2 linked regions of the Sporichthya polymorpha DSM 43042 genome follow. The protein of the gene in region 2 interacts with the protein of the main gene of each other region in a pairwise test. Links are inferred from orthologs where the notes say so. Each region holds a gene or a part of one and is shown on either strand. Other genes may lie near its edges.

Region 1 (4,801 bases), 2.0 Mb from region 2 along the record:
GACCTGCCCGACGAACGAGATGCTGACCAGGTACAGCGTGACGAGCGCGGCGGTCGAGAGCCGGCCTGCTGCGACGAGCAGGATGCCGCTGACCGCGATGCCCGCGAGCACGACGTGCAGCACGATCCCGGCCCGCCGGCCCAGACGCGAGGCCGCGCGCACCGTCGTGCGGACCCGCCGGTGCACGACCGCGGACGCCTCGGCGCAACGCCGCAGCACGAAGGCCTGGCCCCGACTCGCGCGCAGGTCGTCCCGCGCCGCGACGGCCTCCTCCAGCACCGCCGCGTGGTCGGTCCAGGCGATCTCCTCCGCGACCTTGGCGCGCGTGACGGCCTCGGTCAGCGGCCGGACCACCGCGGCCGCGAGCAGGCCGACCACCGGGAACAGGAACCACGCCGGCCACCACGTCAGACCGGCGACCACCCACATCGGGATCGCCGCGAGCAGCGTCCGGCCCGCCTCCCAGCCGACCTCGCGCAGGAGCTCACCGAGCTGGTGCGTGTCGTCGTCGACGCGGTCGAGGACCTCCCCGACCGCCTGTTCCGAGAGCGCCGGCAGGGGTTGGTGCAGCGCCGCGGCGAGCAGGTCCGCGCGCAGCCGCCCCTCCGCGCGGTCGACGATCGTCGACCACACCGCGCGCCCGATCATGTCCAGCACGCCCGCCCCGATCAGGCAGACGGCCAGCAGCACGATCAGGGTCCCCGAGGGCCGTTCGGCCAGGCGGCCGGCCGTCCAGGCGCCGACGGCGAAGCCGACCGAGGCGAGCAGGGCGCCGGCGAGACACCACCAGGTCGCCGGGCCGCGAAGTCTTCTCGCGGTCACGGTCCGGCTGGTCACTGAGCGACGCTACCTCGGCACCCTGAGTGAACTCACCGGGGTCAACCCAGGCACGACGGGCCGAGCAAGGCCTTGAGGTCGCCGAAGAGCGCCGGGGACGGGGCGACGAACGGGCCCCGCTCCAGCCGCATGACGATCGTCCGCGCCCGGGAGTCGAGTTGCAGGTGCACCTCGCTCTGGCCCGGGTGGTCCGCCAGGACCGACTTCAGCCGCTCGACCAGCGGCGGCGTGCAGCGCATCGCCGGCAGCCGGACCACGACCGGCCCGCTCGAGGACTTCGTCGTGTCGAGGATCTGCAGGTCCGAGGCCATCAACGAGATCTCGTCCTCGTTGCGGCGCAGGCGGCCCTTGACCGCGACGACGGTGTCCGTCGCGAGCACCGTGCCGAACTGCTGGTACGAGCCCGGGAAGAACATGCACTCGATGGCGCCGCCGAGGTCCTCGACCGTGGCGATCGCCCAGGTGTCGCCCTTCTTCGTGACCTTGCGCGCCAGGCCCGTGATCAGTCCCGCGATCGTGACGATCGACCCGTCGGCGCGGTCCTCGCTCGAGGTCAGCGTGGTGATCGCGCAGTCGGCCGCGGCGGCGAGGACGTTCTCGATGCCGAGCAGCGGGTGGTCGGAGACGTAGAGGCCGAGCATCTCGCGCTCGTAGGCGAGCAGCGCGGGTTTGTCCCACTCCCCGGTCGGGATCTCGATGTCGAACGAGGTGTCGGTGGCGTCGCCGTCGTCGTCGAACGCGCCGAACAGCGAGTCCTGCCCGATGGCCTCGTTGCGCTTGATGTCGATGATGGCGTCGATCGCACGCTCGTGCGCGTGGATCAGGCCGCGCCGGGTGTGCCCGAGCGAGTCGAACGCGCCACCCTTGATCAGCGACTCCACGGTCTTCTTGTTGCAGACGTGGGCCGGCACCTTGCGCAGGAAGTCGGCGAAGTCGGCGAACGCGCCCTGCTCGGTCCGCGCCTCGACGATCCCGGTCACGACGTTGGCGCCCACGTTGCGGATCGCGGTCAGGCCGAAGCGGATGTCCTCACCGCGCGGGGTGAAGTTCGCGTCCGAGGCGTTGACGTCCGGCGGCAGCACCTTGATGCCCATGCGCCGGCACTCGTTGAGGTACAGGGCCGACTTGTCCTTGTCGTCCTTGACCGAGGTCAGCAGCGCCGCCATGTACTCCTGCGGGTAGTTCGCCTTGAGGTAGGCGGTCCAGTAGGAGACCAGGCCGTAGCCGGCGGTGTGGGCCTTGTTGAACGCGTAGTCCGAGAACGGGACGAGGATGTCCCACAGGGTCTTGATCGCCGCCTCGGAGTACCCGTTCTGCTTCATCCCGTCCGAGAACGGGATGTACTCCTTGTCGAGGATCTCCTTCTTCTTCTTGCCCATCGCGCGCCGCAGCAGGTCGGCGGCGCCGAGCGAGTAGCCCGCGAGCTTCTGGGCGATCGCCATGACCTGCTCCTGGTAGACGATCAACCCGTAGGTGTCGCCCAGGATGTCGGCCAGCGGTTCCTCGAGCTCGGGGTGGATCGGCACCACCGGCTTGCGGCCGTTCTTGCGGTCCGCGTAGTCGTTGTGCGCGTTCGCGCCCATCGGACCGGGCCGGTAGAGCGCGAGGACGGCGGAGATGTCCTCGAAGTTGTCGGGAACCATCGAGCGCAGCAGCGCACGCATCGGCCCACCGTCGAGCTGGAAGACGCCGAGGGTGTCGCCCCGGGCCAGCAGCTCGTACGCCTTACGGTCCGTCAGTTCCAGGTCCTCGAGGACGAGTTTCTCGCCCCGGTTGGACTCGATGTTGATCAGGCAGTCGTCGAGGACCGTGAGGTTCCGCAACCCCAGGAAGTCCATCTTCAGCAGTCCGAGGGACTCGCAGGCCCCCATGTCGAACTGCGTGATGATCGCGCCGTCCTGCTCGCGACGCTGGATCGGGATGACGTCGAGCAACGGCTCGCTCGAGAGGATCACCCCGGCGGCGTGCACGCCCCACTGTCGCTTCAGGCCCTCGAGGCCCTTGGCGGTGTCGACGACCTTCTTCACGTCCGGGTCGGACTCGTACAGCGCGCGGAACTCGCCGGCCTCGGCGTAGCGCTTGTGGTCGGGGTCGAAGATCCCGGACAGCGGGATGTCCTTGCCCATGACCGCCGGCGGCATCGCCTTGGTGATGCGGTCGCCCATCGCGAACGGGTAGCCGAGGACGCGGGAGGCGTCCTTGATCGCCGCCTTCGCCTTGATGGTGCCGTAGGTGATGATCTGCGCGACCCGCTCCTCGCCGTACTTCTCGGTGGCGTAGCGGATCATGTCGGCGCGACGACGTTCGTCGAAGTCCATGTCGATGTCGGGCATCGACACACGCTCGGGATTGAGGAACCGCTCGAAGATCAGGCCGTGCGCGAGCGGGTCGAGCTCGGTGATGCCCAGCGCGTAGGCGATCAGCGCACCGGCCGCCGACCCACGGCCCGGGCCGACGCGGATGCCGTTGTCCTTCGCGTACTGGACGAGGTCCGCGGTGACGAGGAAGTACCCCGGGAACCCCATCTGAATGATCATGTCGACCTCGTAGGCCGCCTGATCGATGTGCGTCTGCGGGACGTTCCCACCGAAGCGCTGGGCGAGGCCGCGCTCGACCTCCTTGCGCAGCCAGGTCTCCTCGGTCTCCCCCTCGGGCACCGGGAACCGCGGCATGAGGTTGCGCGAGGAGAACGACATCGAGCAGCGCTCGGCGATGAGCAGCGTGTTGTCGCAGGCCTCACGCAGGCCGTAGCGGCCCTGCCAGAGCTCGCGCATCTCCGCCGGGCTCTTGAGGTAGAAGTCCGTCGCGTCGAACTTGAACCGGTTCGGGTCCGCGAGCGTCTTGCCGGACTGCACGCACAGCAGCACCTCGTGCGCGGACGCGTCCTCGGCCGCGGCGTAGTGCAGGTCGTTGGTCGCGACCAGCGGCAGGTTGAGGTCCTTGGCCAGGCGCATCAGCCCGTCGTGCGCGCGCTTCTCGATGCCGATGCCGTGGTCCATCAGCTCGCAGAAGAAGTTCTCCTTGCCGAAGATGTCCTGGAACTCTCCGGCCGACGCGCGCGCCTTCTCGTAGTCGCCGATGCGCAACCAGGTCTGGATCTCGCCCGACGGGCAGCCCGTCGTCGCGATCAGGCCCTTGCCGTAGCGGTGCAGCAGTTCGCGGTCCGCGCGCGGCTTGTAGAAGAATCCTTCCAAGCTCGCCAGCGACGAGATGCGGAACAGGTTGTGCATCGAGTCGTTGTCGGTCGCCAGCAGCGTCATGTGCGTGTACGAGCCGGACCCGGACACGTCGTCCTCGCCGCCGTCGGCCCACCGGACGCGGGTGCGGTCGGACCGGTGCGTGCCCGGCGCCAGGTACGCCTCCATGCCGACGATCGGCTTGACACCCGCCGCGTTCGCCTTGTTCACGAAGTCGTAGGCGCCGAACACGTTGCCGTGGTCGGTCATCGCGAGGGCGGGCATGCCCATCTCGTTGCAGCCGCGGAAGAGATCGTCCAGGCGCGCCGCGCCGTCGAGCATCGAGTACTCGGTGTGGACGTGCAGGTGGACGAACGAGTCGTTCATGCCTGCCGAACTCACCGAACTACCTCCCCTTGCGCGCTGCTCGCAGCCTAGGCCGCGCCACCGACGAAACGCTCGGCAGTCTCAGTGTGTGGTCAGCCTTCCGAGACAACCCGCAAGGCGCGCGCGAGATCGGCTGGATAGTCGCTCGAGAACGCGACCCACTCGCCGGTGTCGGGGTGTTCGAACCCCAGCGACACCGCGTGCAACCACTGTCGCTCCAGACCCAGCCGCTCGGCGAGCGTCGGGTCGGCGCCGTAGGTCAGGTCGCCCGCGCACGGGTGGCGCAGCGCGGACATGTGCACGCGGATCTGATGGGTCCGGCCCGTCTCGAGCTTGATGGTCAGCAGGCTGGCGGCGCGGAACGCCTCGAGCGTGTCGTAGTGCGTGACGCTCGCCTTGCC
Region 2 (4,001 bases):
GGCGGTCTTCTCCACGACGATGGGCCCGGCCATCCCGGTCGACCCGAACAAGGTTCGCAACCTCACGGAGGAGACGGTCGAGGAGACCGTCTGACCTGCTCGCCAGGGGTTTGACCAGGGACTTTGCCCCCTGAATCCCGAAGCGCGATCACGATTTGGCCCGGTGCGGAACGCCGCACCGGGCCTTCTCGTCTCAGCAGAGCAGGCACACTGGGCCTGCGTCCGACCTGGGAGATGACCGAAACGTGAGTGCGCGCCGTACCCACCGCTTCCGCGCCGCCGCCGTGTCCACGGTGGCCGTCCTCGCCGTCGCCGGCCTGGCCGGCTGCAACGGCTCCGACAGCGCCACCGACCGAGCCGCTGCTGAGCTCGAGTCGATGACGCCGGTGCCCGCGATCCAGAAGGTCGCGGACGCCGCGGCCAGGGACAGCGCCGCCTACACCTTCGAGGTCACCGGCTCCGGGGTCTCGGTGAAGGGCTCCGGCGCGTACCGCGGCGGCGATCAGCCCGCCGCGCGGATGGTCTTCGACTCGATGAAGATGATGGGCATCTCGGTCCCGGCCGGCACCGAGTTCCGCCTGGTCGACGACGTGATGTACCTCAAGGTCACCAAGGGCGGCCTGATCCCGGGCCTCGGGACCGGCGCGGACGGAGAACCCGGCTGGATCTCGCTCCCGCTGGACGAGGCGAAGTCCGAGGGCGCGGACATCGCCGGCATCGACCCGACGATGGCGAACCCGGTCGAGCAGCTGGAGAAGATGCTCGACACCGACGACGTCACCAAGGTCGGCACCGAGACCGTCGACGGCGTCAAGACCACGCACTACCGGGCGAAGATCGCGCCCGAGGGCACCGGCACGGTGACCGAGAAGAAGTCCTCGACGCACTCGAACGAGCTCAGCCGCCAGCTGGAGGAGCAGCTCGAGAACAGCATCCGCGAGTCCATGGGCCTGTCCGAGCCCGTCACCGTGGACGCCTGGGTCGACGGCGACTACCGCGCCCGCAAGCTCGCGGTGACCCTGCCGATGTTCGGCGAGGTCAAGATGACGATGAAGTTCACCGACTTCGGCTCCGACGTGAAGGTCGACGTCCCGGCCGACGCGAAGAAGTTCGACGCCGAGGCCCTGCTCTCCGACGCGCTCGGCGGCGAGCTGGGCGACGCCTTCGGGGAGGACTTCTCGAAGCAGTTCGGCGAGGACTTCAACTCTCAGCTCTCCGAGCAGCTGGAGCGCTCGCTCGGCGAGAACTTCTCCTCGGACCTGTCCGAGCAGTTCGCCGAGCAGCTGCGCCGGCACCTGGAGCGGACCGACGCCGGCACCGGCCGCGCGAGCTGAACCCGACCTGACGGGACCGGGCCGCGGGGCCGTTTTGACCCCCGGCCGTCGGAGTCCGTACTCTGGCGGCAGCCAAAGACCGCAGGTTGTCACTTCGGTGACCGAAGGCCCCGTACTCCGGGCGGCCCGCGCAGGTGACGCCAGGTGATTCCACCTGGATGGGTGGAGGGTTCGCCTTCCTGCCCGTGGGACTTCCGCGCCCCGGCCTGCGCCGGGGCGTTTCGTGTGTCCGGGCCCGGAACCGACCTGCGGTCGCACCCGAAGGAAGGAGGGCCATGGCCCGGCCCGACAAGGCAGCCGCAGTGGCGGAGCTGACGGACGCGTTCCGCAACTCCAACGCGGCGGTGCTGACCGAGTACCGCGGTCTCACCGTGGCACAGCTCAAGGCTCTGCGGCGCAGCCTCTCCGGCAACGCCGAGTACCACGTCGTCAAGAACACCCTGACGAAGATCGCGGCCAAGGAGGCCGGGGTCGACGCGTTCGAGTCCCTCCTCGCCGGTCCGTCCGCGATCGCGTTCGTCAACGGCGACGCGGTCGAGGTCGCGAAGGGTCTGCGGGACTTCGCCAAGGCGAACCCGCTCCTGGTGATCAAGGGCGGCGTCCTGGACGGCAAGGCGCTGTCCGCGGCGGACGTCACCAAGCTCGCGGACCTCGAGTCCCGCGAGGTCCTGCTCGCCAAGCTCGCCGGCGCGATGGTCGCCTCGCTGTCCCAGGCCGCGGCCCTGTTCCAGGCGCCGCTGTCGAAGACCGCGCGGACCGTCGAGGCCCTGCGTGCGCAGGTCGAGGCGACCGGTGGCGCTGCCGCCGCCGCTCCGGCCACCGAAGAACCCGCTGTCGAGGCGTCGGCCGAGGCCGTTGCCGAGAGCCCGGTCGCGGCGGAAGACCCCGTCGCAGAGACCTCCGAGCCCGAGGCACCCGCCGAGAGCTGAACCCCCGAAGCCCACGCTCGACCGAATGGAAGGACCGCCGATCATGGCGAAGCTCAGCACCGACGAACTGCTCGACGCGTTCAAGGAGATGACGCTGATCGAGCTCTCTGAGTTCGTGAAGCAGTTCGAGGAGACCTTCGGCGTCACCGCCGCCGCTCCGGTGGCCGTGGCCGCCGCGGCGCCGGCCGGTGGTGGCGGCGACGCCGCGGCCGCGGAGGAGCAGGACGAGTTCGACGTCGTCCTCGAGTCCGCCGGCGACAAGAAGATCCAGGTCATCAAGGAGGTGCGCGCGCTCACGAACCTCGGCCTCAAGGAGGCCAAGGACCTCGTCGACGGCACCCCCTCCAAGGTCCTGGAGAAGGTCAACAAGGAGACCGCGGAGAAGGCCAAGGCTGCCCTCGAGGGCGCCGGCGCCAGCATCTCCCTCAAGTAGTTCTCCAGCACCACCAGCTTCACCGCACGGGCGGTCGCCGATCTCGGCGGCCGCCCGTCGGCGTTCCCCTTACACTTCGCCGCCATGGGCGTCGAGATCGACATCCGCGGGCTCACCAAGAGCTTCGGGCGGCAGGTGATCTGGCGCGACGTGACGCTCACGCTGCCGGCGGGGGAGATCTCGGTCCTGCTCGGCCCGTCCGGGACCGGCAAGTCGGTGCTGCTCAAGACCCTGGTCGGGCTGCTGCGGCCGGACGCCGGCTCGATCGTGATCGAGGGCCGGGACATCTGCCGGCTCAAGGAGCGCGACCTCTACGAGGTCCGCAAGCTGTTCGGCGTGCTGTTTCAGGACGGCGCGCTGTTCGGCTCGATGAACCTCTACGACAACGTCGCGTTCCCGCTGCGGGAGCACACCCGCAAGTCCGAGTCCGAGATCCGGGCCGTCGTGCGCGAGAAGATGGACCTGGTCGGTCTGGTGGGGGCCGAGGACAAGCTGCCGGGGGAGCTCTCCGGCGGGATGCGCAAACGGGCCGGTCTGGCCCGGGCGCTGGTGCTGGACCCGAAGATCATTCTGTTCGACGAGCCGGACTCCGGCCTCGACCCGGTCCGCACGGCGTTCCTCAACCAGCTCATCGTCGACCTGAATCAGCGGATCGGCGCGACGATCCTCATCGTCACCCACGACATCAACACCGCTCGGACCGTCCCGGACAACATCGGTCTGCTCTACCACCGCCACCTGGCGATGTTCGGGCCGCGGGAGATGCTGCTCAGCTCCACCGAGCCGGTCGTGCGGCAGTTCCTGAACGCCCAGCGGGTGGGTCCGATCGGCATGTCGGAGGAGAAGGACGCCGACGAACTGGCCGCCGAACGTGATACCGAACTCCCTCCGCTGCCCCCGATCCCGCTCCAGATGATGCCGAGCGACGGCGTCCCGCGGGCCCGGCAGCGTCCACCCGGGCAGTGGTGTGCGCAGAACGGGATCGTCCCGCCGGCGGGGTCCTTCGGGGGGTCCGACGTCGGGGTCGACCCGGCCGCAGCGCTCTGACCTGCACGAACGCGCCCCGCTGGCGCGTCCGGTATTGTCCGGATCCGTCCAACTGCCCGGCCGCGACGCGTCCACACTGTTGGCCTGATCTCTTGACTGGGCGCTCCCGCACCCTCATCCTTTCGGTGCGTTCGCGAGTTCTCGCGCTCGCGCGAGGGGCCCGTAGGTTCACCTGCGGCTCTGGACAGCGGTTTGCCGTGAGGCTAAACTGCCCCCTTGCGCTGTCTGCCGTGATCACCTCTGTTCTTGACACAGGTG

Evidence for each region.
Region 1: the proteins of rplL (region 2) and dnaE interact in binary tests that used the Escherichia coli proteins (3 or more experiments, as listed by UniProt). The link is inferred for Sporichthya polymorpha DSM 43042 from one-to-one orthologs.

What each region holds. Positions count from the first base shown.
Region 1 is NZ_KB913029.1:4,909,406-4,914,206, forward strand. The notes cover bases 679-4,756. They hold dnaE (DNA polymerase III subunit alpha), read right to left. Parts: upstream 4,401-4,756; coding sequence 879-4,400; downstream 679-878. Other genes in these bases: SPOPO_RS0123700 (ABC transporter ATP-binding protein), read right to left, coding at 679-837; SPOPO_RS0123710 (RluA family pseudouridine synthase), read right to left, coding at 4,493-4,756. In the rest of the region: more of SPOPO_RS0123700, read right to left, coding at 1-678; more of SPOPO_RS0123710, read right to left, coding at 4,757-4,801. UniProt on the Escherichia coli protein: DNA polymerase III is a complex, multichain enzyme responsible for most of the replicative synthesis in bacteria. This DNA polymerase also exhibits 3' to 5' exonuclease activity. The alpha chain is the DNA polymerase catalytic subunit.
Region 2 is NZ_KB913029.1:2,925,429-2,929,429, forward strand. The notes cover bases 1,106-4,001. They hold rplL (50S ribosomal protein L7/L12), read left to right. Parts: upstream 1,106-2,306; coding sequence 2,307-2,696; downstream 2,697-4,001. Other genes in these bases: SPOPO_RS0114300 (SCO4651 family lipoprotein), read left to right, coding at 1,106-1,334; rplJ (50S ribosomal protein L10), read left to right, coding at 1,610-2,263; SPOPO_RS0114315 (ABC transporter ATP-binding protein), read left to right, coding at 2,781-3,743. In the rest of the region: rplA (50S ribosomal protein L1), read left to right, coding at 1-94; more of SPOPO_RS0114300, read left to right, coding at 246-1,105. UniProt on the Escherichia coli protein: The binding site for several of the GTPase factors involved in protein synthesis (IF-2, EF-Tu, EF-G and RF3). Is thus essential for accurate translation.